Regions from separate parts of the Xenorhabdus griffiniae genome, predicted to be linked through region 3. Evidence: predicted binding sites of a transcription regulator. Region 3 holds the regulator's gene; each other region holds the start of a gene.
The links. The regulator LexA, encoded in region 3, represses DNA repair genes until DNA is damaged. The targets are predictions, from matches to a motif close to TNCTGTATGTACATACAGNA.
Positions count from the first base shown of each region.

Region 1: WDV75_RS07945 (DNA translocase FtsK 4TM domain-containing protein) is a predicted target of LexA. The motif match lies at 3,678-3,697, and genes of this name have one in related genera.
Region 2: sulA (SOS-induced cell division inhibitor SulA) is a predicted target of LexA. The motif match lies at 2,475-2,494, and genes of this name have one in related genera.

Region 1 covers NZ_CP147737.1:1,772,275-1,780,772, forward strand. Annotated here, with positions in the region: gene cydD (heme ABC transporter permease/ATP-binding protein CydD) at 1-1,219, opposite strand, end outside; gene trxB (thioredoxin-disulfide reductase) at 1,323-2,282, opposite strand; gene lrp (leucine-responsive transcriptional regulator Lrp) at 3,134-3,628, shown strand; gene WDV75_RS07945 (DNA translocase FtsK 4TM domain-containing protein) at 3,872-7,219, shown strand; gene lolA (outer membrane lipoprotein chaperone LolA) at 7,292-7,903, shown strand; gene WDV75_RS07955 (replication-associated recombination protein A) at 7,911-8,498, shown strand, end outside.
Region 2 covers NZ_CP147737.1:1,841,519-1,850,016, forward strand. Annotated here, with positions in the region: gene matP (macrodomain Ter protein MatP) at 1-347, shown strand, start outside; gene ompA (porin OmpA) at 408-1,526, opposite strand; gene sulA (SOS-induced cell division inhibitor SulA) at 1,883-2,455, opposite strand; gene WDV75_RS08185 (TfoX/Sxy family DNA transformation protein) at 2,696-3,319, shown strand; gene WDV75_RS08190 (nucleoside 2-deoxyribosyltransferase) at 3,451-3,978, opposite strand; gene WDV75_RS08195 (hypothetical protein) at 4,118-5,278, opposite strand; gene WDV75_RS08200 (GNAT family N-acetyltransferase) at 5,386-6,471, opposite strand; gene WDV75_RS08205 (hypothetical protein) at 6,473-7,333, opposite strand; gene WDV75_RS08210 (AAA family ATPase) at 7,330-8,498, opposite strand, start outside.
Region 3 covers NZ_CP147737.1:3,831,008-3,839,505, forward strand. Annotated here, with positions in the region: gene zur (zinc uptake transcriptional repressor Zur) at 328-840, shown strand; gene lexA (transcriptional repressor LexA) at 989-1,603, opposite strand; gene WDV75_RS17145 (diacylglycerol kinase) at 1,722-2,093, opposite strand; gene plsB (glycerol-3-phosphate 1-O-acyltransferase PlsB) at 2,231-4,699, shown strand; gene ubiA (4-hydroxybenzoate octaprenyltransferase) at 4,764-5,618, opposite strand; gene ubiC (chorismate lyase) at 5,666-6,172, opposite strand; gene pgi (glucose-6-phosphate isomerase) at 6,453-8,099, opposite strand; gene lysC (lysine-sensitive aspartokinase 3) at 8,376-8,498, shown strand, end outside.

The DNA.
Region 1 (8,498 bases), 2.1 Mb from region 3:
AGGAGCCATGATAAGGCAAGAATCCCAGCAATACATTGATCAACGAACTTTTGCCCGCCCCACTTTTTCCAACCAGAGCAATCCGCTGACGCTTATCAATGGTAAAATGCAAAGGACCAGCAAGACGATGTCCATCGTGAGACATAATTTCCAGTTCTCTGGCCTCAATGGTAACGGGTTCATTATCTGATAATGTTTTCTCACCGCTACTTGCTGCCTGTTCTCCATCGCTGCTAAGTAAGGTGAAGAGCGATTCTGCCGCGCCGACTGCCTGGGCTTTGGCGTGATAAAACGTACCTAAATCGCGCAGTGGTTGAAAAAACTCAGGTGCCAGGATTAACGCAAGGAAACCGGCAAACAACGTAACCCCCACACCATAGCTACCAAAGTGCAATTCTCCCAAATAGGAAAAACCAAAATAAACAGCAACAACGGCAATGGAGATTGCGGCAAAAAATTCTAAAACCGCCGAAGATAAAAATGCCATGCGCAGAACTTCCATCGTTCTGCGGCGAAAACTTTCTGTTGACTCGGTGATTTGTTCAACTTCCGCTTCTCCTCGATGGAACAGGCGTAAAGTTTCCAAACCCCGTAAACGATCGAGAAAATTACCGCTTAAACGGCTGAGGGCAACAAAATTGCGCCGATTGGCATCTGCGGCGCCTAACCCCACCAATGCCATAAATAGCGGAATCAATGGCGCGGTTACAAATAAAATCAATCCTGCGGCCCAATTAATTGGAAATACAGTAACCAGGATTAAGATAGGGATCATGGTAGCAAGAGCAATTTGCGGTAGATAGCGAGAATAGAAATCCTGCATGTCTTCTATCTGCTCCAGGATAATGGTTGCCCAACTGCCGGCGGGTTTCCCCTTAACCCACATAGGGCCTAGTTGTTCAAGTTTATCCAATACCATATTGCGAATTTGTTGGCGTACAACTTTGCCACAAATAAATCCGACACGTTCCCGAACGGCATTGACAATCGCCCGTAATGTAAAAGTTGCAGCCAACATGAGAAATTGGTCAATAAGGTTTTCACGGGGAACATTGTCCATAATCAGGGCTTGCAGAATTGTCGCCAAGAGCCAGGCTTGGGAAATAATCAGCAATCCACTGATTAAGCCAAGCAGCATTGATAAACGAAGCCACCGACGGGCAGGTGCAGTTTGCTGTTTTAGCCATCGAACAAGTTCAGATTGTCTTGTTTTGTCCATAAGAAAAATTTCTGATTAGCGGGTGATGATACGGAATATCAAAACAAGCTGTATGTTACCTGTTAAAAAGCGCTACCGGAATAGCGCTTTAGGGAAAGATAGATTATTTGGTTGCCAGCCCGTCAAGGAAACGTTCGGCATCCAGTGCCGCCATACAGCCTGTACCTGCTGAGGTGATGGCCTGGCGATACACATGATCCATAACATCTCCAGCGGCAAAGATACCTGGAATAGAAGTCTGGGTGGCATTACCATGCAAGCCAGATTGGACTTTGATATAGCCGTTTTCCAGTTCCAGTTGACCGTCAAAGATACCCGTGTTTGGACTATGGCCGATGGCAATGAAAACGCCGGTAACATCCAGTTCTTCGGTATTATCACTTTTCGTATCACGAATGCGGATGCCTGTCACACCCATATCATCACCCAGAACTTCATCCAACGTACGATCAGTATGCAGAATAATGTTGCCGTTCTTCACTTTTTCCATCATACGGTCAATCAGGATTTTCTCTGAACGGAAAGTATCACGGCGGTGAATCAAATGTACTTCAGAGGCAATGTTTGCCAAATACAGTGCTTCTTCAACGGCAGTATTGCCTCCACCGACTACGGCAACCTTTTGTTTGCGATAGAAAAATCCATCACATGTTGCACAAGCTGATACACCACGGCCTTTGAAAGCTTCTTCCGAAGGCAATCCGAGATAACGGGCTGAAGCACCTGTCGCGATGATTAAAGCATCGCAGGTATATTCTTGATCATCACCAAATAAGCGGAATGGTCTATTTGAGAAATCAACTTTCTGAATATGATCAGAAATAATTTCTGTTTGAAATTTTTCGGCGTGTTGGAACATGCGCTCCATCAAGCCAGGGCCAGTCAGCCCTTCAGGATCGCCGGGCCAGTTTTCAACCTCAGTCGTGGTGGTCAATTGGCCGCCTTTTTCAACCCCAGTAATGAGGACGGGATTTAGGTTAGCGCGGGCTGCATACACAGCAGCGGTATAACCAGCAGGACCTGAGCCAAGAATGATAAGTTTACTGTGTTTGGCTGTGCTCATGAATACCTCATTTCCATTATCGCATATTGCAGATTTGGGGGATTGTAGGAGAAATAATAAGTTAAAAAAAGCGATTATCAGATAAAATATTCATGTTATTAACGATTTTACCGATAGATAGTAACTATGATGTAATCGTATTGTAAGAAATGATTGTTTAACTTTCTGAATTGAACGCCATTTATACATATGAGACATAAAACAAGCTATCGAAACGATTTACTGAAAATTTATTTGGTAGGTTGTTCTGATTTTTGTTCATTTACTTTGACAATCGGCTGTGCATTTGCGAAAACATCTGTGTAAGAGATAATTATCTCTCTTGCTAATCAATTGTTTCTATAAAATAGACAAACTAGTGTGGGTGATTTTCTCATAGAATATAAAAATTGCCGTTAAGCTGTTTCTGAAAAACCTAGTGTTTTAGGAGCTAGTATCTTGAGAGATAGTGTTCTGGGAAATGATGTTTCTGAGAGACAAAGTTCTGGTAATCGTGTCGTATTCCTAATGGATTTCAAGTTGTAGTGCGGCGGCAAGGGAACAAAACCTCAAGCGCATAGAAACTAATATAAGTGATGAGTGGCTGATATATGAGTAACTGAGTGATTGGGGTGAGTGAGCACAGCTAACATAGCAGCAACTTGGAAAGCAAAAGGGATAATTAATCGAATTCTGGGAGATAATGGTCTGGGAAATTGTATTCTGGAAGATTGTTTCTAGAGTTGTAGTAGTCCTTAAACCTTGGTTACAGATTAAGCGTTAACCTTTGAAGACATCTTTTCCAGCTCAACTGGTTGAAAGAGATAGGGAAAATGTTTTAGGTGTAGGAATATTAAAGAGAGAGCAATAAGATGATAGATAATAAAAAGCGTCCAGGAAAAGATCTTGATCGTATAGATCGTAATATCCTTAACGAGTTGCAAAAAGATGGCCGTATTTCTAACGTGGAATTATCCAAGAGAGTTGGTTTGTCACCAACCCCTTGCCTGGAGCGTGTGCGTCGTTTAGAGCGTCAGGGTTTTATCTCTGGCTATACGGCTTTGCTGAATCCTCATTATTTGGATGCATCATTGCTGGTATTTGTTGAAATTACGCTGAACCGCGGTGCAGCAGATGTATTTGAACAATTCAATACTGCTGTTCAGAAACTAGAAGAAATCCAAGAATGTCATTTAGTTTCTGGTGATTTTGACTACTTGCTGAAAACACGCGTGCCAGATATGTCTGCATATCGTAAATTGCTCGGAGAAACTCTGTTACGTCTTCCTGGTGTTAATGACACCCGTACTTATGTTGTAATGGAAGAAGTGAAGCAGAGTAATCGTTTAGTGATTAAGACTCGTTAAGCTTTCATCTAAAATGTACAGATGCAAAACAGGAAAAACTTAGGTACACTCCTGTTTATGCATACAGTTTCAACGCTGAGCTCCCCTCAGCGTTGTTCCGTTTAATCAACAGAAAAACCTGGAGAGCCTTTCTTGAACCAGGAATATACAGAAGACAAACGTGTTAAGTTAAAGAAGATAAGCAGTGGCCGCCGGCTTCTGGAAGCCGTTCTGTTGGTTATTGCTATCTGTGCTGTGTACTTGATGGTAGTGCTTATCAGCTTTAATCCATCTGATCCCAGTTGGTCACAGACATCATGGCATGAACCCGTCCACAATTGGGGTGGCAGTGTTGGTGCTTGGTTATCTGACACGCTATTCTCGGCATTTGGTATTCTTGCCTATGCAGTCCCGCCGTTTATGTTGTTAGGTTGTTGGAATGCTTTCCGTCAGAAAGATAGGCAAGAGTACATTGATTTCTTCACACTTGCATTACGTGTCATTGGTGCTTTGGCCCTGATACTGACATCATGTGGTTTGGCTGCTCTCAATATTGATGATTTAAATGATTTTGCTGCTGGTGGCGTCATTGGCAATTTGTTCGGCAATGCGATTCTGCCTTGGTTTAACATCCTGGGAGCAACTTTGGCTCTGCTTGGTATGTGGGGCGTTGGGTTCACATTGTTTACCGGATGGTCATGGCTTACGATTGCAGAAAAAATTGGTGCAGTGATTCTGGATTCGCTGAGTTTTGTCGTCAATCGTGGTCGCAATAATGCTGAATATGATGAAAATGATTTAGAAAATACGTTAGCTTCCGAACGCTCAGCCAGTGAACAAAAACATGCGGAGCAGGCAGATAAACATGAAATGGTTATATCTACTGAAACGCTAGATGAAGATGATGTATTACTGACAGCTCCAACGTTAGCCGAATTAGCTGATACAGATTCAGCGTTACAGCCTGCATCAACCTCGCCAGCATTGGATCAACTTCAGGAACAAGAACCTGTTCACTATTCTTTTGAATTGCCAGATGATGACCAATCAGATACAAATCCACAATCCGATGACTTTTCTCAGGCTATTTCAAATCTATCCACAAACAGTTCTGCTGGCACGAATACGCATTTACAAGATGATAATGTAACAGATACGTTTACTCTTCCTGCAAAGGATAATGTCAATTTAAAAGATGCGGCAACGGATATCGCGACCTCTGCGGTTGTGACGAAAAATCCACAGATTAAACAAGGTATTGGGCCTGAAATGCCACGCCCTAATCCTGTAAGGATCCCAACCCGTCGCGAATTGTATGGTATTAAAGTGCCTTCTCACCGTTTGGCAGAGCACATGCAACGGAAAGAAAAAGAGAGGCAGAATGAGCAGGTTGCAGAAGCTAATGAACAGCGAATGGATGCCCAACAGCAAGACATGTTGCGTCAGCAATTCCTCAAGCAGCAACGTGAGCGCTATGGTGCTGATTTTGAGGAAGGAAACAGAGAGTCAGAGTCTCGTGAAGCAAGTACGCTGATACATAAGCAACCAGTGGTAGCTGATGAGCCTACAAAAAATAGCGTAGATAAGCAGACCATAGACGAACAAATAGTAAACGAACAGCCCATAATCGATGAACAAAAAGCGCAGGAAGAAGCGTTGCGGATAGCATTTGAGCAACAGCAACGTGAACGTTACCAACTAAATCAACCTGAGCCTGCTGAATTTGTATTTATGCCAACAGAGCCACTGAATCAACAAGTTCAGGAAAAAAATATAGCGACTCCTCTTGATTCTCATGAATCGAGAGATCAGCATATTTTTGCGCAGCAACCGCAGCAACCGCAGCAACCGCAGCAACCGCAGCAACCGCAGCAACCGCAGCAACCGCAGCAACCGCAGCAACCGCAGCAACCGCAGCAACCGCAGCAACCGCAGCAACCGCAGCAACCGCAGCAACCGCAGCAACCGCAGCAACCGCAGCAACCGCAGCAACCGCAGCAACCGCAGCAACCGCAGCAACCGCAGCAACCGCAGCAACCGCAGCAACCGCAGCAACCGCAGCAACCGCAGCAAGATAGCTTGTTCCATCCATTTTTGATACGCAATGATCAGCCATTGCCAAAACCAACGACGCCGATGCCTTCTTTGGATCTTTTGGCCGAACCACCGGCGGAAGAAGAACCGGTTGATATGTTTGCGCTTGAGCAAACCTCGCGTCTAATTGAAGCGCGTTTGAATGATTATCGCGTTAAAGCGGATGTTGTTGGATTCTCTCCAGGGCCTGTCATTACACGATTTGAATTAGATTTAGCGCCTGGGGTCAAAGCTTCGCGTATTTCTAACTTAGCACGTGATCTTGCTCGTTCACTTTCAGCGGTAGCGGTTCGTATTGTGGAAGTTATTCCGGGCAGACCTTATGTTGGTTTGGAATTACCCAATAAAAAACGCCAAACAGTTTATCTGCGGGAAGTTTTGGACTGTGAGAAATTCCGTGATAACCCTTCACCGTTAACTATCGTCTTAGGAAAAGACATTGCAGGACAGCCAGTTGTGGCTGACTTGGGTAAGATGCCTCACTTACTGGTAGCAGGAACGACAGGTTCGGGTAAATCGGTAGGGGTCAATGCGATGATCCTCAGTATTCTGTATAAAGCGAAACCAGAGGATGTTCGCTTTATTATGATTGATCCGAAAATGCTTGAGTTATCGGTTTACGAGGGCATTCCACATTTATTGACCGAAGTTGTCACTGATATGAAAGATGCAGCCAATGCATTGCGTTGGTGCGTAAATGAAATGGAGCGACGTTATAAGCTGATGTCAGCTTTAGGAGTGCGCAACATTGCGGGCTATAACGACAAGATTAAGCAAGCCGAAAATATGGGGCGACCGATCCCTGATCCGTTCTGGAAACCAGGTGACAGTATGGATGTAACGCATCCTATGCTGAAAAAAGAGCCTTATATCGTTGTTATGGTTGATGAATTTGCTGATTTAATGATGACGGTTGGGAAAAAGGTGGAAGAATTAATTGCACGTTTGGCTCAGAAAGCACGGGCGGCAGGTATCCACTTAGTATTGGCAACTCAGCGTCCTTCTGTTGATATTATCACCGGACTGATTAAGGCCAATATTCCGACACGCATTGCATTTACAGTATCCAGTAAAATAGATTCCCGTACCATTCTTGATCAAGGTGGTGCAGAATCATTGCTTGGTATGGGGGACATGCTTTATTTGGCACCAAACTCTTCCATTCCTGTACGTGTTCATGGAGCATTTGTGCGCGATCAAGAAGTGCATGAAGTTGTGAATGACTGGAAAGCTCGTGGCCGCCCTCAATATATAGACAGCATTGTCAAAGGGGGAGAAGAGAATGAAGGCAGTATGGGCTTTGATAGCGATGAAGAGCTCGATCCCCTGTTTGATCAAGCGGTTGAATTTGTGGTCGAAAAGCGTCGTGTCTCTATTTCGGGCGTGCAACGTCAATTTCGGATTGGATATAACCGCGCAGCCCGGATTGTCGAACAAATGGAAGCACAACAGATAGTGAGTGCTCCTGGGCATAATGGCAATCGTGAAGTTTTGGCACCTCCGCCCCATGAACATTAATTATCGCTGTGAAATGTAAACCGTATCGGCAATTGATGGCTGATAATAAAACGAATTGAAGGTATCTCGCACATGAAAAAACTGATGTTGATTGGTTGTCTGATGATGGGTGTGAGCATAGGTTCTGCTTGGGCTGATGCGACGCAGGATCTGCAAGGGCGTTTGGGAAAAGTGAATAGTTTTCATGCCAGTTTTACTCAAACAGTGACTAGCAATGAGGGTTCAACGATCCAAAAAGGGGAAGGGGAGCTTTGGATCAAACGCCCTAATTTGTTTAACTGGCATATGACGTCACCTGATGAGAGTGTTTTGGTTTCTGACGGTAAGACACTGTGGTTTTATAATCCTTTTGTTGAACAGGTGACAGCGAACTGGTTAAAAGAAGCAACGGGAAATACGCCATTTATGCTGATTGCGCGTAATGATCCTGCTGACTGGAAACAGTACAAGGTTATGCAAAACGGTAATAGCTTTGAGCTGACGCCTCGTAATGCCAATGGCAATTTAAAACATTTTTCAATTACCGTGACACCGGATGGAACAATCCAAAAATTTACTGCTGTTGAACAGGATGGGCAAAAAAGTGCTTACCAATTGAAAGGGCAGCAAAATGTCAACGTGGGTGCGGAAAAATTCAAATTCACCGTACCGGAAGGTGTCACGCTGGATGATCAACGCCAGTGAGGTTTAAGTGAACACTCTTTCTCTCGATTTTTCACAAAATGAATTTCAGCCACTGGCCGCAAGAATGCGGCCAGTCACATTAGATCAGTATATCGGCCAGCAACACTTACTGGCAGAAGGAAAACCTTTGCCGCGCGCAATCCAGGCAGGTCATCTTCATTCTATGATTTTATGGGGACCGCCCGGAACAGGAAAAACAACACTGGCTGAAATTATTGGTTATTACGCACAAGCTGATATTGAACGTATTTCGGCAGTCACTTCTGGCATAAAAGAAATTCGTGAATCCATAGAAAGAGCACGACAAAATCGCAACGCAGGGCGCAGAACGATTTTATTTGTTGATGAAGTTCATCGATTTAATAAAAGTCAGCAGGATGCGTTTTTACCACATATTGAAGACGGTACTATCACATTTATTGGTGCAACCACTGAAAATCCTTCCTTCGAATTAAATTCAGCTTTGTTGTCACGGGCTCGTGTCTATTTATTGAAATCACTTTCGACGGCAGAAATTGAACAAGTGCTTATTCAGGCCATTAATGATACTGAGCGTGGCGTTGGCGGGCAACATATTGTATTACCAGATAATACT
Region 2 (8,498 bases), 2.0 Mb from region 3:
GTGCTGCGCAAGATGCGATCAATGAATTGATGAATTTAGAACGTGAGCCAGTCAAGGTACTGAAATGGATTGCTCTGCATATGAATCCGGATTTGTCCAACCGAATGAAACAAACGATTCGGGCACGGCGTAAACGTCATTTTAATGCTGAACACCAACACTCGCGTAAGAAATCTATTGATCTGGATTTTCGTGTTTGGCAGCGGCTTTCAGCACTATCCCGACGTCGTGGCAATACCCTGTCAGAAACAATCATACAGCTATTGGAAGATGCTGAATATCGGGAAAAGTATACTCACCAAATGTCGAGTTTAAAGCAAGATCTGGAAGCAATATTAGGGAAATAAGTCTACCGATAAAAAACCCCATTAAAAATGGGGTTTTTTAATAACTTGATTAGAATAGCATTATTGAGCCGCTTTTGGCTGAGTCACAACTTCAGTAGTGCCCTGAATGTTGATGACTACGCGACGATCTGGAGCCAGGCAGTCGATAAGTTTAGAACGAACTTTAATTTTGTCACAGGTAGAGCCAGTGACAGGGTTTTCTTTACCGCGGCCTTCTGCCTGGATACTATCTGCCGGGATACCTTTAGCAACCAGATAATTTACCACAGACTGAGCACGTTTCTGAGACAGTGGCAGGTTGTAATTTTGGCTGCCGATACGGTCAGTGTGACCGACTACCAGAACCTTGCCCTGGGTTGGATCGATTTTAGCCAGGTGGTTATAAAGGTTGTCCAGTTCGTGCTGACCTTCTGCTTTCAGTGTTGATTTGTTGAAATTGAACAGAACATCAGAGCGCAGGGTAAAGCTCTTGCTTTCAACGACAGGCGCTGGTGCTGGCACAACTGGAGGTGCGGCTGGGGTAACGACTGGCGCAGCTTCATCTTGTCCGAAACGGTAGGAAACACCCACACTCAGCAGGCCGTTATCTGGGCGGGCACCAACGGTAGTAGCATCACCGATGTTGTTAACCCACTGATAGTCCAGACGGGTTGCCAGATTTTTGGTCAATGCGTATTCGACACCAATCGCGGCCAGAGGAGAAACACCTTTGTCATCGTTTTTCAGTCTACGTTGATCTTTTGGACCGGTTCCAGCTAATGCATTGGAATTGTAGGTCGCTGAGGAATCTGCACGCCATAACATACCACCAAGGCGGGTATAAATATCCAGATTGTCCAGCACTGGGTAGCTCAGTTTAGTCGTCAGTTGAATGCCCTGGGCACGGAAAGCACCATTATCAGTGCTACCTTTATAAGCGATGCGCCCTAACCAATCGTAACCTAATTCAAAGCCCAAGTATGGGGTTGCTTGATAGCCGACATAAGCACCCGCACCTAACTGGTTTTTATGGGGAGAACCATTGCCAATTCGGTTATCATAACCATTACCGTAGAAATTTACGTCATGGTATTGAGACCAACCCAGCTTAGCGCCGGTATACCAAGTGTTGTCCTTTGGAGCTGCTTGAGCAACAGTTGCGAAAGCTGCTACTGCCACTGCGATAGCTGTCTTTTTCATTTTACGCCTCGTTATCATCCAAATAGGCAATTGGCTTTAAAAGCCTTATTGTTAGCCACTGGTTAAAATGTTCTGTTAGGTTACCATGCTTTAATCAGAAGATGTGTTCTGAAATATAAGAGCGGTAAGCACAATGCCCTAAACTGTGTAAAGTCTACAACGAAGTTAAAAAGTTACAAGTACACTGTGACTCATGACACAAAAAATTTAATTAACGACTGACAAAACATAAGTTTTTTTGACGAATATTTACAATGCTTACCGTATTAATATATTGATTTTCATTACAAACAATAATCATTGTCAATGAGTAGCTTATTTTTCGTAAAAAATATTGAGATTAATCCTAATTTAAGTCAATGATAATAGTATGAGTAAATTTGTAGCTTATTCGCTTGTGCCATAAACGGATGTGATAATTTTTGTGGTCGCATAATAAAACCGAGAGTAATACCCCTTTGTGCGGCTATTTGTAGCGTATTTAATTGATATTCTGATAATTCCGGTAACCAACCTAATACAATACTATAATTGCCGCTTGCCAACGCTTTTTCCATGGCACTAATTGAAGCAACAGGACGGATTTGGTTTAGCTGGACAACTTTATTTAAGGGAAGTCCGGTATCTATTAACCATTGGCGGCTTAACTTCTTATTAGGATTTAGCCAAAGTAACCAACGATTTTCCTTTCCTGACTGGTGCAATAAAGGAAGAAGAATGTGATTAATGACTGGCTGGTGTTCATTGTAAACCAGTTCACTGACTATGCCCTTTATCGTGTGTGAGGTGTATTGATGTGGTTGTGCAAAAGACACGCTTTTCATGGTCATCCCAACCATTTTTTTGTCTGTTTTATGTTCGTTCACTGTTGTGCTGGCTGCTGCTGTTTTTTTCTCAGTGAGAGATCTCCATGCTGATCGGGTGTTCATAATGTTCCTCGCCACAATAAACTGTATATTTATACAGTATAACGCTATTTGATTAAAAGCAAGCCTCTTTTTTTCAAAGCGCTTCGCAAAAATTTACAGAAATTAGGATTTTTCGGGCTTAACGATTGGCAGTTGAAAATAGATTGCGTATGGTTTTAATTAATTGTTCTGGTTATCTATTTTATTAATAGAAGGCATGATTAAACATTACTTTGGAATGTGATTCATGGAGTGATAAAAATGTTTTTATCTGGAGCTCGTTTTGTTCAATTGCAACATGGTGTATCTTCACTGGGAAAACTTAAGAAGAAATCTCAATTTGGCGGTATTGGGTTATTAATTGATGATGTTTTATTTGCCATCAGTTCTGATGGAGAGCTTTATTTACGAGGAAATAGTCACGCTGAGATATTATTTAAAGCCAAGGGAATGGAAAAATTTATTTATTCAAAAAGAGGAATACCTGTAACATTGCGGTATTACCGTGTTAATGAATCAATTTGGCAGGATCAAACAAAATTATTTGAATATGTAAATTTAGCCTACCAATACACAATGAAAGAAATGATTAATAGACAAAAAATACCGCTTAGACTTAAAGATCTCCCTAATTTAGGGATCGTTTTAGAGAGGCAGTTATGGAAAGTAGGTATTTCTAAAGTCGAAGAATTAAGAATATTAGGGGCAAAAGCGACTTACCTTAAACTCCAGCAGAACCGAAAAAAAACAAATATCAGTTTGTTGCTTGCATTAGCAGGTGCAATAGAAGGCTGCCATGTTGCGGTATTACCAGAAAAATTACGTGATGAATTAATTAGCTGGCACAGCGAGCTGCTTCACTATAATTCAGATAATCATCCATAATGAGTGGATAGGGGCGTTAGCCCCTCAAACTTCAAGTTGCAATTTACAACACGCTATGAAGCCCGATATCTCCCCGCTTCGCGGGGAGCTATCACACGCATTTTGAAGTGAGATTGGTATATATCTTGGTTTCATGCGACGGCTGAAGATTTTGGGGTAATTTCCTTTTCCAGAATAGATTGAATCGTATGGCTTAATATAGCCGGATCATATACAAAATCATTCAGGGAAATATGATGAACTTGAGCAATAGCAGACAAACCTTTTAATAGATGGCTGGCCGAATTATCAAAGGGTTTTTCGGTGACTAAGATGATTGGACGTCTTAAGGCGGAAGCCCAACCCAATTCAATATGGGTACCATCTGTTCTCATTAACTGTTTCTGTTGGGGGCAAACGGGTAAAATGGCAACAAAAATGTCACATTGTTCCATCCATTGGCGGTCCCGCTGGGAAACTTCCTCTGGCGTAAATAAGTGTGTTGTTCCGCCAAATTGTTCTGTACGATGGGCTGAAAAAACGTCTGCACCAAGTGACTCCAGATGGTGAATAGCAGATTTAATGTGAACTTGTAAGTTATTGTCTAGTACCCTGAATTTCAATGCGTGTTGGATAGGGCCACCAACAAATACTTTAATATCAGAAAATATTATGGACATAGGTACGCCTCTTATGGAAATAAGCTTTAATATAGTATGAATAAATGATAATAATTTATTTCTTTATGCAAACATAAAAATTATTATTGGGATAAATGATGTTTTCATTATTGTGTTATACCTAAAGCATGGTTCTCTATTACAATTTTTGATTGGATATTCTATTTTCAATGTAATCAGCGATGATATCATCTGAGTTGTTTGGAGAAATAGTATGACAAGAAATAGTGTTGTTTTCTTCTTTTTTAAGAAATTGACTTATCTTATTGATGGCACGTTTTCTTTCTATAGGATTATTAATAAATAATTCATTGCATTTTTTAATTAATGCTAACCCCTCTTTCTCTGGCAGATATGGGGGTATATCAGGATAACCATATTCCGGTTGCCATAAGAAACCGTATTCATGACTATAATAATTTTGGAGATATACATCTAATTGTAATTGTTGACTATAGTTTTGCGGTGGTAAGAAAAAAACGTCTTTATGAAGAGTGACACATTCATAAAATGTTGTCAGGCCCGGATTGGCTAATACCTTACGGGCACGGTGTAATTTTTGCAGAAAATCATGCCTTGAGAAACAGCCAATATGAATATGAGGATGTGTTTTGGCAAATATTTCTGCCAGATTTACGATAGTTTTGCCTCCACCTGCAATAGTAATGTTGTTTTCATTTTGTAGTTGGGGAATAGACAACAACTCGTTGAGGAAATGATAATAAAAATCGGTTGTATCGGCGTAGACTGTATCAATGCCACCAAGAGTAATTAATATACCTTCTGGAGGATGGTCATCCATCATGCATCGTTGCAGAGAATTGTGAAGAATAGGGGGGATAACTTGATAATTACCAAGCTTATCATGGAATCTTTCAATATTGCGTTCTATTCCATGAAAGTCTTGAATAAATGTCTTTTCAGTTTTGTGCAGATCAACATGAAGATTATTCCACATCCAAAATAGCGTATCAATATAGATAATTGGTGTATTAAACGTTGAAACGAAATCAATCGAGTTAAGGTTAGTATTAATGATATACAAACTGGCACCAGAAATAAGCTCAGAATAGCGTGAAAGTTCTGTCGCCGAAGTGGTATCACATTCATAAATTTCATCAAATAAGCCGGATTTTTGACCTAATTGAGAAGAAGTCAGTGTACCTAATAAAATAAATTTAGTATCCGGTGTTAATTTATTTCGGCGCTTTAATTTCTCCACCACATTTAACGTGGTGGATATTGGGCCAAAACAGAATGGCTCTGCGTCAAAAATAATATATGGAATATTTTTTAACATATTGCTCTCTCATAAAGGAATATATGCATTAAACTTCAAGTCGTAATTTACAACATGAAACCTGATTTCTCCCCGCTTCGCGGGGAGAAATCACACGCATCTTGAAGTTAGATTGGTATATTTACATTTTCTATATCAAATTGTTTAGTATAAGGACAATATAAAAACGTACTGCCATGGAGGTTATTAAGATGCAATCGTCCAGAAAGATTGAGATCATCTGTCATTAAATGAGCTAAGAAAATATTGTGCAAATTTTGATGGGAAATAATAATCCGCATAGAAGACATTGAAAGCTCATCGCCAATTTGCATCATAAAACGATGGATCCTATCAGCCGCGTTTGTTACCTGTTCTGAATCTTTGAAAGGGGAATCAAGGGGAGTATGCAGTAACCGATAAGCATAATCTTCACCATAGCGATGCGGAATATCTGCCAGTTTCATGCCAATAAGCTCTTCTGGAAAGAATTCACAAAGTGCATCAGTTACTTGTATTGAACAAGACTGATATGCCGAGCTGAGTGCTTTGGCAGTTTCAAGTGCCCGGCGTTGAGATGAGGTATAAATATTTTGCCACGGAAGTTTCCCTAATATTCGTCTACCAATTTCTCCAGCTTGTTTGATTGAAGAGGCATCAAGGGCAATCACATCATCTTCAGGGCAGTAATCTAACTGGTCAAGCGGGATAATTTTCCCATGTCTGATCCATAGTATCTTTAAGGGGGGGATGGGGCCATTGTAGTGTATGCGTCCATCTACTTGGTGGCTTGAAAGCTCATGAGATTGCCAAAAGAAGTTGGCATTTTTTCCCACATCTGTCTCCAAATGAACATATGTGGCACCGTGGCGACGTCCCCATTGCAACATAGCATGCCATAATCCATAACCCAGCTTCTGACGCTGGTATTCATCCCTGATATAAAATTCAGCAATATTCAGGGTTACTTTTTCTTCCCGTTCAAGATACACATTCGCTAATCCCGCTAATTGTCCGGCAGTTAGCAACAAAAACAGTCCCCTGTCACCTTGCAGGATGCGTTGTTCAAGGATAGTATGATTTTCCCGTGCAATAGCCTCTTCTGACTGATCGCCAAAGACTTCTGGCCAATGACGTTGAAAATATTCTCCATAAAGATGAAGAAATGAGTTCCACAAGGGAGATTGAGGGGTAACTTGTTTGAGTTCTAACATTTTATTGACTCCATTCAACTCTTGGTGAATTAAACATCAACATAACTTTCTCACACCATTGATGATAATTTAAGCTGGAATGCGCTTTTTTTTGTCGAGGTTTGGCAAGTAACGGCTGAACTAGTCCCTGATGTTTAAGTAATGTTTGCAGGGAGGGAGAACACTTCTCCCAATTTAATGCAGTACGATAGGGACTTGATTGGTAAGACGCATACAGTGAGACATTGTGAATGTCATCTTCAATAAAGTGAGATTGCAGATATTCTCTCAATGCCGCGAATTTTTTCTCGGCAGTGATATAAAAAGTAGTAAAAATATCTCTGACAGAAGAGGATATGTACTTTCTGTTTGTTAAGCGAAGGCGTAATGCTCCACCGGTATGGATAAGTTTATTGCCGTTGAAAGAATAATAAGCGGCATGAACATGCAGGAGTTCCTGTAAACAATCTTTCCTTCCATAACCCTGAGAAAGATCCAGAAATACATGAATATTGGGGCTGCTTTGAATTTCTCGCAAAAATTCTATACATCCTGGATCGATATATCCCAAAGGATGGGCAAGAAGTATGGCACAGGGTTGTGGCAGAGAGCTTAACATTGCCATCATAGCCTGGATATCTGCTTGCAAAATCATGCTGGCTTGCTCTGGTGGTAAAACAGGGTAGAAGAGTGGTTGCCAATTGGCAGCGTAAACAGAGTCAACCATGCTTTGACATATCCACTCTGGCATCAGGCAATAGCCCTGATTCGCCACGGCTTGTAGATCTGCGCGAAAAAAGCCTCGTACTGAACAGCCATAGTTCACTATAGTGTCCAAGGAAGAGCCCCCTTGCAAAGAAAGCAGATTGCGATGAGATATCATGGTGTGATCCTGAGATGAAGACGCTCAATGTATTCATTGGCTAACTGGTTATAGAATTCATTCTCTCTGCCCCATAAATCAAGTTGAAGGCCAGAATAGGGGCAATAGATCGTTTCCAGATGACTCATCAGGCAATTGATTCCCATCAATTTTTCTCTCCCCTGATAGCTACAACCCCATTTAGCGGCATACCATTGACCTGCACCGTTATTTATCATCAGTGACCAGGCACCAGGAGTACCATTATCGTCATAGGTGACTGCCAGATGATATTGGTTACTTTTGGCTAACAGACCAGGGAGATATTGGAGATCTTCACGATTCAGGCTGCGCATATCACTCTGTTGAAGGGGTTTCCAGCCTCTTGCATCCACATATAACGCATCTTGCCATAATTGCTCAATTTGACTCGAAGCACTGTAACGTGTGACGGTATGGTGGCTGCGAGCTTTCTTAAGACTGCGTTTTAATCGTGTTGAGTGCTGGATCAAAAAGTCAGCGACTATTGTTTTAGGCGGTATGTTGACAATCGGGGCTGACCATTTGCTCTCTTCATGACATTGCAAACCCTGCTGTTGCGCTAAATCATGTAGGCAGAAATAGGCGCGGGATTGTGCGTTCAGATATTTAAATAAGACCGGTTGCCGCTTTAAAAAAGAGAGTAATTCTTTTTCTTCTTGGGCCGTAAAAGTGAAATCGAAGAAAGTATTGCTTTGCCACTGCTGCTGGCTTTCTTGCCAAACCAGATCAACATGCTCAAAACGCCTGAATTCAGGATAACGCAATGCTGTACCTAAACGCCATAAATGAGAAGTGGTTGGATTGTTAAAAAGGGCTATTGGTGCAGATTGTTGCATAATTGCCTGGCTGATTAGTGCCACAATACTGTCTGGAGAATATTTTGTGCTATCAAGCAAAGTTTCATGAGGTACATTGTAATCCCACAAACTATCTTGGGCGACTTCTCTGATACGGGAAGCTGGCAAACGATCTTCTATCGCTCGCGCCTGATTACGGGTAATCAGCGTTGGTTCCTGCGCAACGAGCCGATAATGCAGAATCCGAACACCTTTTCGCGTCAATAGGGAATGAATAGCGTCAATTTCTTCAGGATAAATGAATACGCCATCCAAAATGACCAAATCACTACCCGTATCAAGGCAAT
Region 3 (8,498 bases):
CGCTTCGCGGGAATAAATTACACGCATATTGCAGTTAGATTGGTATATAATTTTAATTTTCAATATAATTATCCAGATAAATTAATTTAAATCCTCAGATATTATCCAATATTTTCAGTTTTATTTTCTCCGTTTTTTAGCCCATTTTATTGTTCTTATCCACGGATTAACTTTATTTTCAAGTATCTCATCATGACAAGTTAACCCCTCTTCTTCACCGCTATGTTACATATCAGACGAGAACCGAACATCATCTAGATCCCACTCTCAGGTTAAAAAACATGATAACATTAAAGTCATTAGCATCGGGTAGGTGTGAGAGGTGTAATGAAAACTATCAATCAAAAAAAGTTACTGGCACAGGCTGAAACAATCTGCCTGTCAAGAGGAGTTCGTTTGACACCTCAACGCCTTGAGATTCTTCGTTTGATTACTGAACAGCCTGGCGCGATAAGCGCTTATGATTTGCTGGATTTATTGCGTGAAGTCGAGCCACAAGCCAAGCCTCCAACAGTTTATCGTGGATTAGAGTTTCTGCTGGAACAAGGTTTTATTCACAAGATAGAATCCACAAACAGCTATGTGCTTTGCCATCATTTTGAAGAACCATGCCATACTTCGGCAATGTTTATCTGTGAATTTTGTGGCTCTGTGACCGAAAAGGATGCAAAGAATATTGAATCAGCGATTCAACAGTTAGCGCAAGGTACGGGGTTTCATTTACGAAATAGCGTGATAGAAGTTCATGGCCTATGTTCTTCCTGCCATGAGATTGAATCCTGCACGGAGCGCGATATATGTCAGCACAATCATTCGGTTGAAGAAAATAAAAAGAAATAAGAAAAAACATTTGCAGCCAAATTGGGCAATGAGGCGGTCATAACTGATATAATCATATATTTTTCAAGCTCCCGTTGAACTTAAGTTTAACGGGTTCTAGGAAAAATGACCGCCCCAGAATGGCAACTGCAATTATCCGCCTTTACAATCAGAACCAGTCCCCGCTACGAATAACGCCGACGGCCAATCCTTCAATAGTGAAATTCTGCTCGCTCAAATCAACAACAATAGGTTTAAATTCCGGATTTTCAGCAATCAGTTCAATTTTGTTTCCTGTTTGTTTGAAGCGTTTTACTGTGACTTCATCTTCAATACGCGCTACAATGACTTGCCCATTATGAACATCCTGTGTTTTATGCACAGCCAGTAAATCTCCGTCCATAATCCCAATGTCTTTCATGGACATGCCACTGACACGTAACAGAAAATCAGCGCTTGGTTTGAATAATTCAGGATCAACCTTATAATGGCTTTCGATGTGTTCCTGCGCCAGCAGTGGTTCCCCAGCAGCAACACGACCGATCAGCGGCAATCCTGCCCCTTCAGCTTCTTCAAGCAGCAAACGGATACCTCTGGATGCACCAGAGATAATCTCTATCACCCCTTTACGCGCAAGTGCCTTTAAATGCTCTTCTGCTGCGTTAGGTGAACGAAAACCAAGTCGCGCTGCAATTTCAGCACGTGTTGGTGGCATACCCGTTTGCGAAATATGGTCACGCACCAAGTCATAAACTTGCTGCTGCCTGGCAGTTAATGCTTTCATTTCGCCCCCTGTTTGTTTATACAGTCAGACTGTGAGTATATACAGGTAAAGTCGAATTGGGAACCTGTCAGCATGTAAAAGCAGCTAAATAACGTATTTGATGAAAAGATACGCGCCATCAATGCATAAAATGCGACCAGAAGATCATTCCCCAAATAAACAACGCCAAAAGCAGGGTGAGCAATACCGCCGCCGATCCCATATCTTTCGCTCGACCTGATAATTCATGATATTCACTACCGATACGATCGACGACTGCTTCTATGGCACTATTGAGGATTTCGACAATGACCACCAGCATAACAGAGCCAATCAGGAAGAGTCTCTCATGCAAGCTAAAATCTAAAGAAAATGCAACGATGATCGCAAGTATGGCCGCAATTGCCTCCTGCCGAAATGCCGCTTCATTTTGCCATGCAGCCCTGATTCCTTTCATCGAATACCCAGCCGCTTTAATGATACGGCTTAAACCTGTTGATTGATTTGCCATAAAAATTTTCTTTAATGAACTTAATGATTATATGGTTATATAACTTTTAGCTCTTATTATTGTCTTATTTCCACAGATCTCAAAATCTGTTTCTGGTATCCTTGCGATGCGTTGCTAACAAGAGGCTTAAAGCAGTTATGTCAGGTTGGCGTAAAATATATTATAAGTTATTGAATTTACCACTAAAATTATTAGTAAAAAGTAAATTAATCCCTACGGATCCTATTGCGGAGCTGCGTCTTGATACGACTCGGCCTATTTTGTATATACTGCCGTATCACTCAAAAACAGACTTATTGACTCTGCGTCAACAATGTCTGGCGCAAGATCTGCCTGATCCGTTGAATCCTTTGGAAATTAGTGATACACAGCTTCCCAGCTGTGTCTTTATCGATAACGGTCCACGTGTGTTCCGTTGTTATGCACCAAAACATGAATCTGTGAGAATTTTTCACTCCTATCTGGACTTGCACCACAATAATCCTGATCTGGATATTCAGATGGTGCCTGTTTCCGTCATGTTTGGTCGTTCCCCGGGACGCGAAGGGCAAGAAGGACATACCACGCCACAATTACGCTTGCTAAATGGCGTGCAGAAGTTTTTTGCCATCTTATGGCTTGGACGGGATAGTTTTGTCCGTTTCTCCACACCGGTGTCTTTACGTCATATGGCCGATGAGCATGGTACAGATAATATCATCGCCAATAAACTCGCCCGTGTAGCTCGGATGCACTATTCCCGCCAACGTCTTGCGGCCGTTGGGCCTCGTTTACCTGCCAGACAGGATCTGTTCAACAAGTTATTGACCTCAAAAGCAATAGAAAAAGCGATTGCTGATGAAGCCCGTAGCAAGAAAATCTCTCCCGAAAAGGCAAAACAGAATGCCATCAATATGTTGGAAGAGATTGCCGCAAATTTCTCCTATGAAACCGTACGCTTGACTGATCGGGTTTTAAGCTGGACCTGGAACCGTTTGTATCAAGGCATTAATGTTCATAACGCCGAACGAGTTCGCCAGTTGGCGCAGGATGGCCATGAACTGGTTTATGTTCCATGCCACCGCAGCCATATGGACTACCTTTTGCTCTCTTATGTGCTCTATCACCAAGGGCTAGTTCCACCACACATTGCTGCGGGCATTAACCTGAATTTCTGGCCTGCCGGTCCGATATTCCGTCGTCTCGGTGCGTTCTTTATCCGCCGTACGTTTAAAGGTAATAAGCTCTATTCAACCCTCTTTCGTGAATATCTCGGCGAGTTGTTTACCCGTGGTTATTCAGTTGAATACTTTGTCGAAGGAGGACGTTCCCGTACTGGTCGTTTGCTTGATCCCAAAACAGGGACGCTCTCCATGACCTTGCAAGCCATGCTACGAGGGGAATCTCGTCCCATCACGATTGTACCGATCTACATCGGTTATGAGCATGTGATGGAAGTGGCAACGTATGCCAAAGAGCTGCGCGGTGCAACCAAGGAAAAAGAAGGCTTTTTCCAGATGGTGCGCGGGTTGCGCAAATTACGTAATCTGGGACAAGGTTACGTGAATTTTGGTGAACCGATCCCGTTGACACAATACCTGAATCAGCATGTACCTGAGTGGCGTGACTCCATTGATCCAATCGAATCTCAGCGTCCAACATGGCTGACACCAACAGTCAGTAAACTGGCTGACAATATTATGGTCAATATCAATAATGCTGCCGCTGCCAATGCTATTAATTTATGCACTACGGCGTTATTGTCATCACGCCAGCGAGCGCTGACCCGTGAACAGCTTATTGAGCAGTTGGATTGCTATCTGCAATTATTGCGTAATGTGCCTTACACTGACGATATCACGGTGCCAAACCAAACCGCAGAAGAGTTGCTAGATCACGCTCTTATGATGGATAAGTTTGAGGTCGAGAAAGATAGTCTGGGAGATATTATTATCCTGCCACGTGAAAGCGCGGTATTGATGACTTATTATCGTAATAATATCCAGCACTTATTGATCCTGCCTTCCCTGATCACCAGTATTATTATGCATCACCGCCGCATTAGCCGTAGTGAATTGCTCAGACAAGTAGCGCTGATTTATCCGCTGATCAAGCAGGAACTTTTCATGCGTTACAGCAAGGAAACGCTTCCGGAGGTTGTCAATACCTTGATTGATGAGCTGGCACGCCAATGCCTTATCTGCAACAAAGAGCAAGGAATGCTGGTGCTAAATCCTGCGCGTATTCGCCCGCTGCAATTGCTGGCAGCCGGCATCAGGGAAACGCTGCAACGTTATGCCATTACGCTCTCTTTGTTGAATGCCACACCTGAAATTAGCCGTGGTGTACTGGAAAAAGAGAGCCGGATGCTGGCACAACGTCTGTCAGTGCTGCATGGCATCAATGCGCCGGAGTTCTTTGACAAGGCTGTTTTTGCCTGTTCAGTCAATACGTTGCGTGAAGAAGGTTATATTCAAGACAGCGGCGATATGATTACCACCAGTGCTCAAGAACTCTATCATGTATTGAGTGAGCTGATGTCACCTGAAATTCGTTTGACGATTGAAAGTGTCAGTATGCCACCAGAACAAAATGAACCTGTACAGGTAACACAAGATCAGCAATAACGACACCACGCTGGTCAGAAGATAACGGGCGGTAATCCGCCCGTTATCTAAACGCTACACCCTATTAGACATAGCTAAAAAAGATGCCGAGGAACAGAACTAAACCAACGTAGTTATTGTTCATAAAAGCGTGAAAACAGGCAGACCTTTCCCGATTTGTGATCAATTTTTGCTGATAAATGAATAATGCTGTTACCAGCAATACCGTCCAATAATAGATCCCGCCCAGATTCACCATCCCGCCAACGAAGACCAAAATGCCCAGCATGATGAATTGCAGAATGCCAATGATCAGTTTATCAAAGCGTCCGAAAAGTACGGCGGTCGATTTCACGCCGATTTTCAGGTCATCGTCACGATCAACCATGGCATACTGCGTATCGTAAATTACAGACCAAATGATATTGGCTAAAAATAACAGCCAGCATTCCAAGGGTAAGGATTCACTAACTGCGGCAAAGGCCATCGGAATTGACCAGCCGTAAGCCGCACCTAACACAACTTGTGGCAAGTGACTAACGCGTTTGACAAAAGGGTAAACACACGCCAATGCCAGACCAACGACCGACAATGCAATCGTCATTTTATTCAGTGTTAAAACCAGTGCGAAAGAAATGAGTACCAGTGTGGCAAACAAGATTTTGCTTTCTTTTTCGGTAATATCGCCACTGGGAAGAGGACGAGATTTTGTCCGTTCTACATACCCATCAAATTTTCTGTCTGCGAAGTCATTAATGCAACATCCCGCAGCACGCATGAAAAACACACCAAGAGTAAATATTAACCCTATGTGCCAATCTGGTATGCCTTTTGCGGCGATCCACAATGCCCAATAGGTTGGCCATAATAGTAATAATGCGCCAATAGGTTTATCAATACGCATTAAACGGCAATAAGCACGCCATTTATCTCGCGTCATACTAACCTTCAATCTATTTCTCCCCTTTAGTTCTGTTGATCTTAATTCTATTTATATACAGGTGAATTCGGTAAAAAAGTCTCTGTGAGCAACAGTGGCTTGCCTGACAGCCTCAACAAGGAACGGCGTGCCCAGCGATCCCCCTGCCGACCTATTTGAATATAATCCCGCGTTAAATTATTACCACTAAAAAGATAACGTCCAAGTGGCACAGTTCCGATATCAACCAATTTTTTATCTGGGCCTGTGAGTGTTTCCACTGGAATAATTGTACGCCCTAAAAGCCACGGGATGTTATCCCCATACAAAACAGTTTCACGTAACCAGTATTTTTCACTTATAGGTAAGTGCTTACTTTCATTATTTAACGCTTCCGGAGTGATAAAACCTTCCTGAAAAGGCATCACCGATACATTCTGACAATATTGTTCAAAACGACGTGTCATTGAGCCGGCTTCCATCAGCCAATCGAAAACAGATTCAGGAATGTGGTCAGTCTCATCTGGCGATAACCAGTAAATGGAGGGTGAAGTTAATATTGTGTCATCTACCATGTTATTTTCCCATTGCGGAGAATAGCAATTTCCCCGACAGCACAACGAATGGGGAGTGAGGATATCATGTTGCAGACCAATAAAATTAAAAGTTGATAACAAATTATGTAATTCACAAAAAAACTCACCTTAATAACTGTTATTAAGGTGATAAGAGATTATCCCAATCTAACTTCAAGATGCGTGTGATTTCTCCCCGCTTCGCGGGGAAAAATCAGGTTTCATAGTGTCGTAAATTGCAACTTGAAGTTTAATACGTATAGATAATAGGTAGTTCAGATTAACGCCATGCTTTGAATTGGTTAATCAGGCCATTTGTAGAGCTGTCATGGCTAGTTACAGCTTCTGCATCGTGCAGCTCAGGCAAGATACGGTTCGCCAATTGCTTGCCCAATTCTACGCCCCATTGATCAAATGAGAAGATATTCAGAATGGCGCCTTGAACAAAGATCTTATGTTCATACATAGCAATCAATGCGCCCAAACTGAATGGGGTAATTTCACGTAATAAAATAGAGTTGGTCGGACGGTTACCTTCAAACACTTTGAATGGCACAACATTCGCCACGTCTTCAGCATTTTTTCCTGCTTGCGCAAATTCAGCTTCCACCTGAGCCTGTGTTTTACCAAATGCCAACGCTTCAGTTTGTGCAAAGAAGTTAGAGAGCAGTTTACTGTGGTGATCGCTCACGGGATTATGGCTGATTGCTGGAGCAATAAAATCACACGGGATCAATTTAGTTCCCTGGTGGATAAGCTGATAGAACGCATGTTGACCATTAGTGCCAGGCTCGCCCCAGATAATCGGCCCTGTCTGGTAATTCACCGGATTGCCATTACGATCGACATACTTACCATTTGATTCCATATTGCCTTGTTGGAAATAGGCAGCAAAACGGTGCAGGTATTGGTCGTAAGGCAGAATCGCTTCAGTTTCCGCCCCAAAGAAATTGTTGTACCAGATACCGATCAGCGCCAGCAAAACAGGAATGTTCTGCTCGAAGGCCGTTTGCTCAAAGTGTTTATCCATAGCATGAGCGCCACTTAGCAGCTGTTCGAAATTTTCATAACCAATGGAAAGCGCAATAGATAAACCAATTGCAGACCAAAGCGAATAGCGTCCCCCTACCCAATCCCAGAACTCAAACATGTTTTGGGGATCGATACCGAATTTTCTCACTTCTTGTTCATTGGTGGATAATGCCGCAAAATGTTTCGCAATATACGTTTCATCAACAGCACCTTGCAGGAACCAATGGCGGGCAGAATGTGCATTGGTCATCGTTTCTTGCGTGGTAAACGTCTTGGAGGCAACCAAAAATAAAGTGGTTTCTGGATCTAAGTTTTTTAGTGTTTCGACAATGTGGGTTCCATCAACATTGGAAACAAAATGCATATTCAGGTGATTTTTATACGCTTTCAGTGCTTCAGTCACCATATAAGGACCAAGATCAGAGCCACCAATGCCAATATTGACAACATCTGTAATAGCTTTGCCTGTATAACCTTTCCACTCGCCACTAATGATGCGCTCACTGAATGATTTCATTTTCGCCAGCACCGCATTGACTTGCGGCATCACATCTTCGCCATCCACCATAATCGGTGTATTACTACGGTTACGTAGGGCAATATGCAGCACCGCACGATCTTCAGTACGATTGATTTTCTCACCAGAGAACATACTGCGAATTGCGCTGGCTAAATCGGTTTCTTGCGCCAATGCTTGTAATTTTTCCAGTGTTTCCGCGGTAATGCGGTTTTTAGCGTAATCCACCAAAATCTGCTGATCAAACGTCGCAGAAAATGTCGTAAATCGTTTTTTATCCTGTTCAAACAGATCCCGCAAATGCACATTTTTCATTTGCTCAAAATGCTGCTGCAATGCTTTCCAGGCTTCGGTCTGGCTAGGGTTGATGCTTTTCATGAATAATGCTCTCTATCAACTGTCAATAACAATAGGAATGCACAGATTGTAACGGTTTAATTCTGTGATTAATCTCCTTTTCCTTGTAATTACTGATATTGGTCAAAATAGTTCATGATTTCCAGTCTTAATTGTTGAGATAGGCAAAAACGATAATTGCCTTTCCATCATGAAAATTATTTATGCTTCATCATCAAACATTGACTCCGTAAGCCTAACCCGATATTTCTAAAAGCCTACTCTCTGAACTATTCTCCGAACAAAAGGTTATCATCCATGTGTGCTGTTTCATCTCCTAACTCGCAGTATGTAGTAGCAAAATTTGGTGGTACTAGTGTGGCAGACTTTGATGCCATGAATCATTGCGCCAACATTATTTTGGCGGACACCAATATCCGT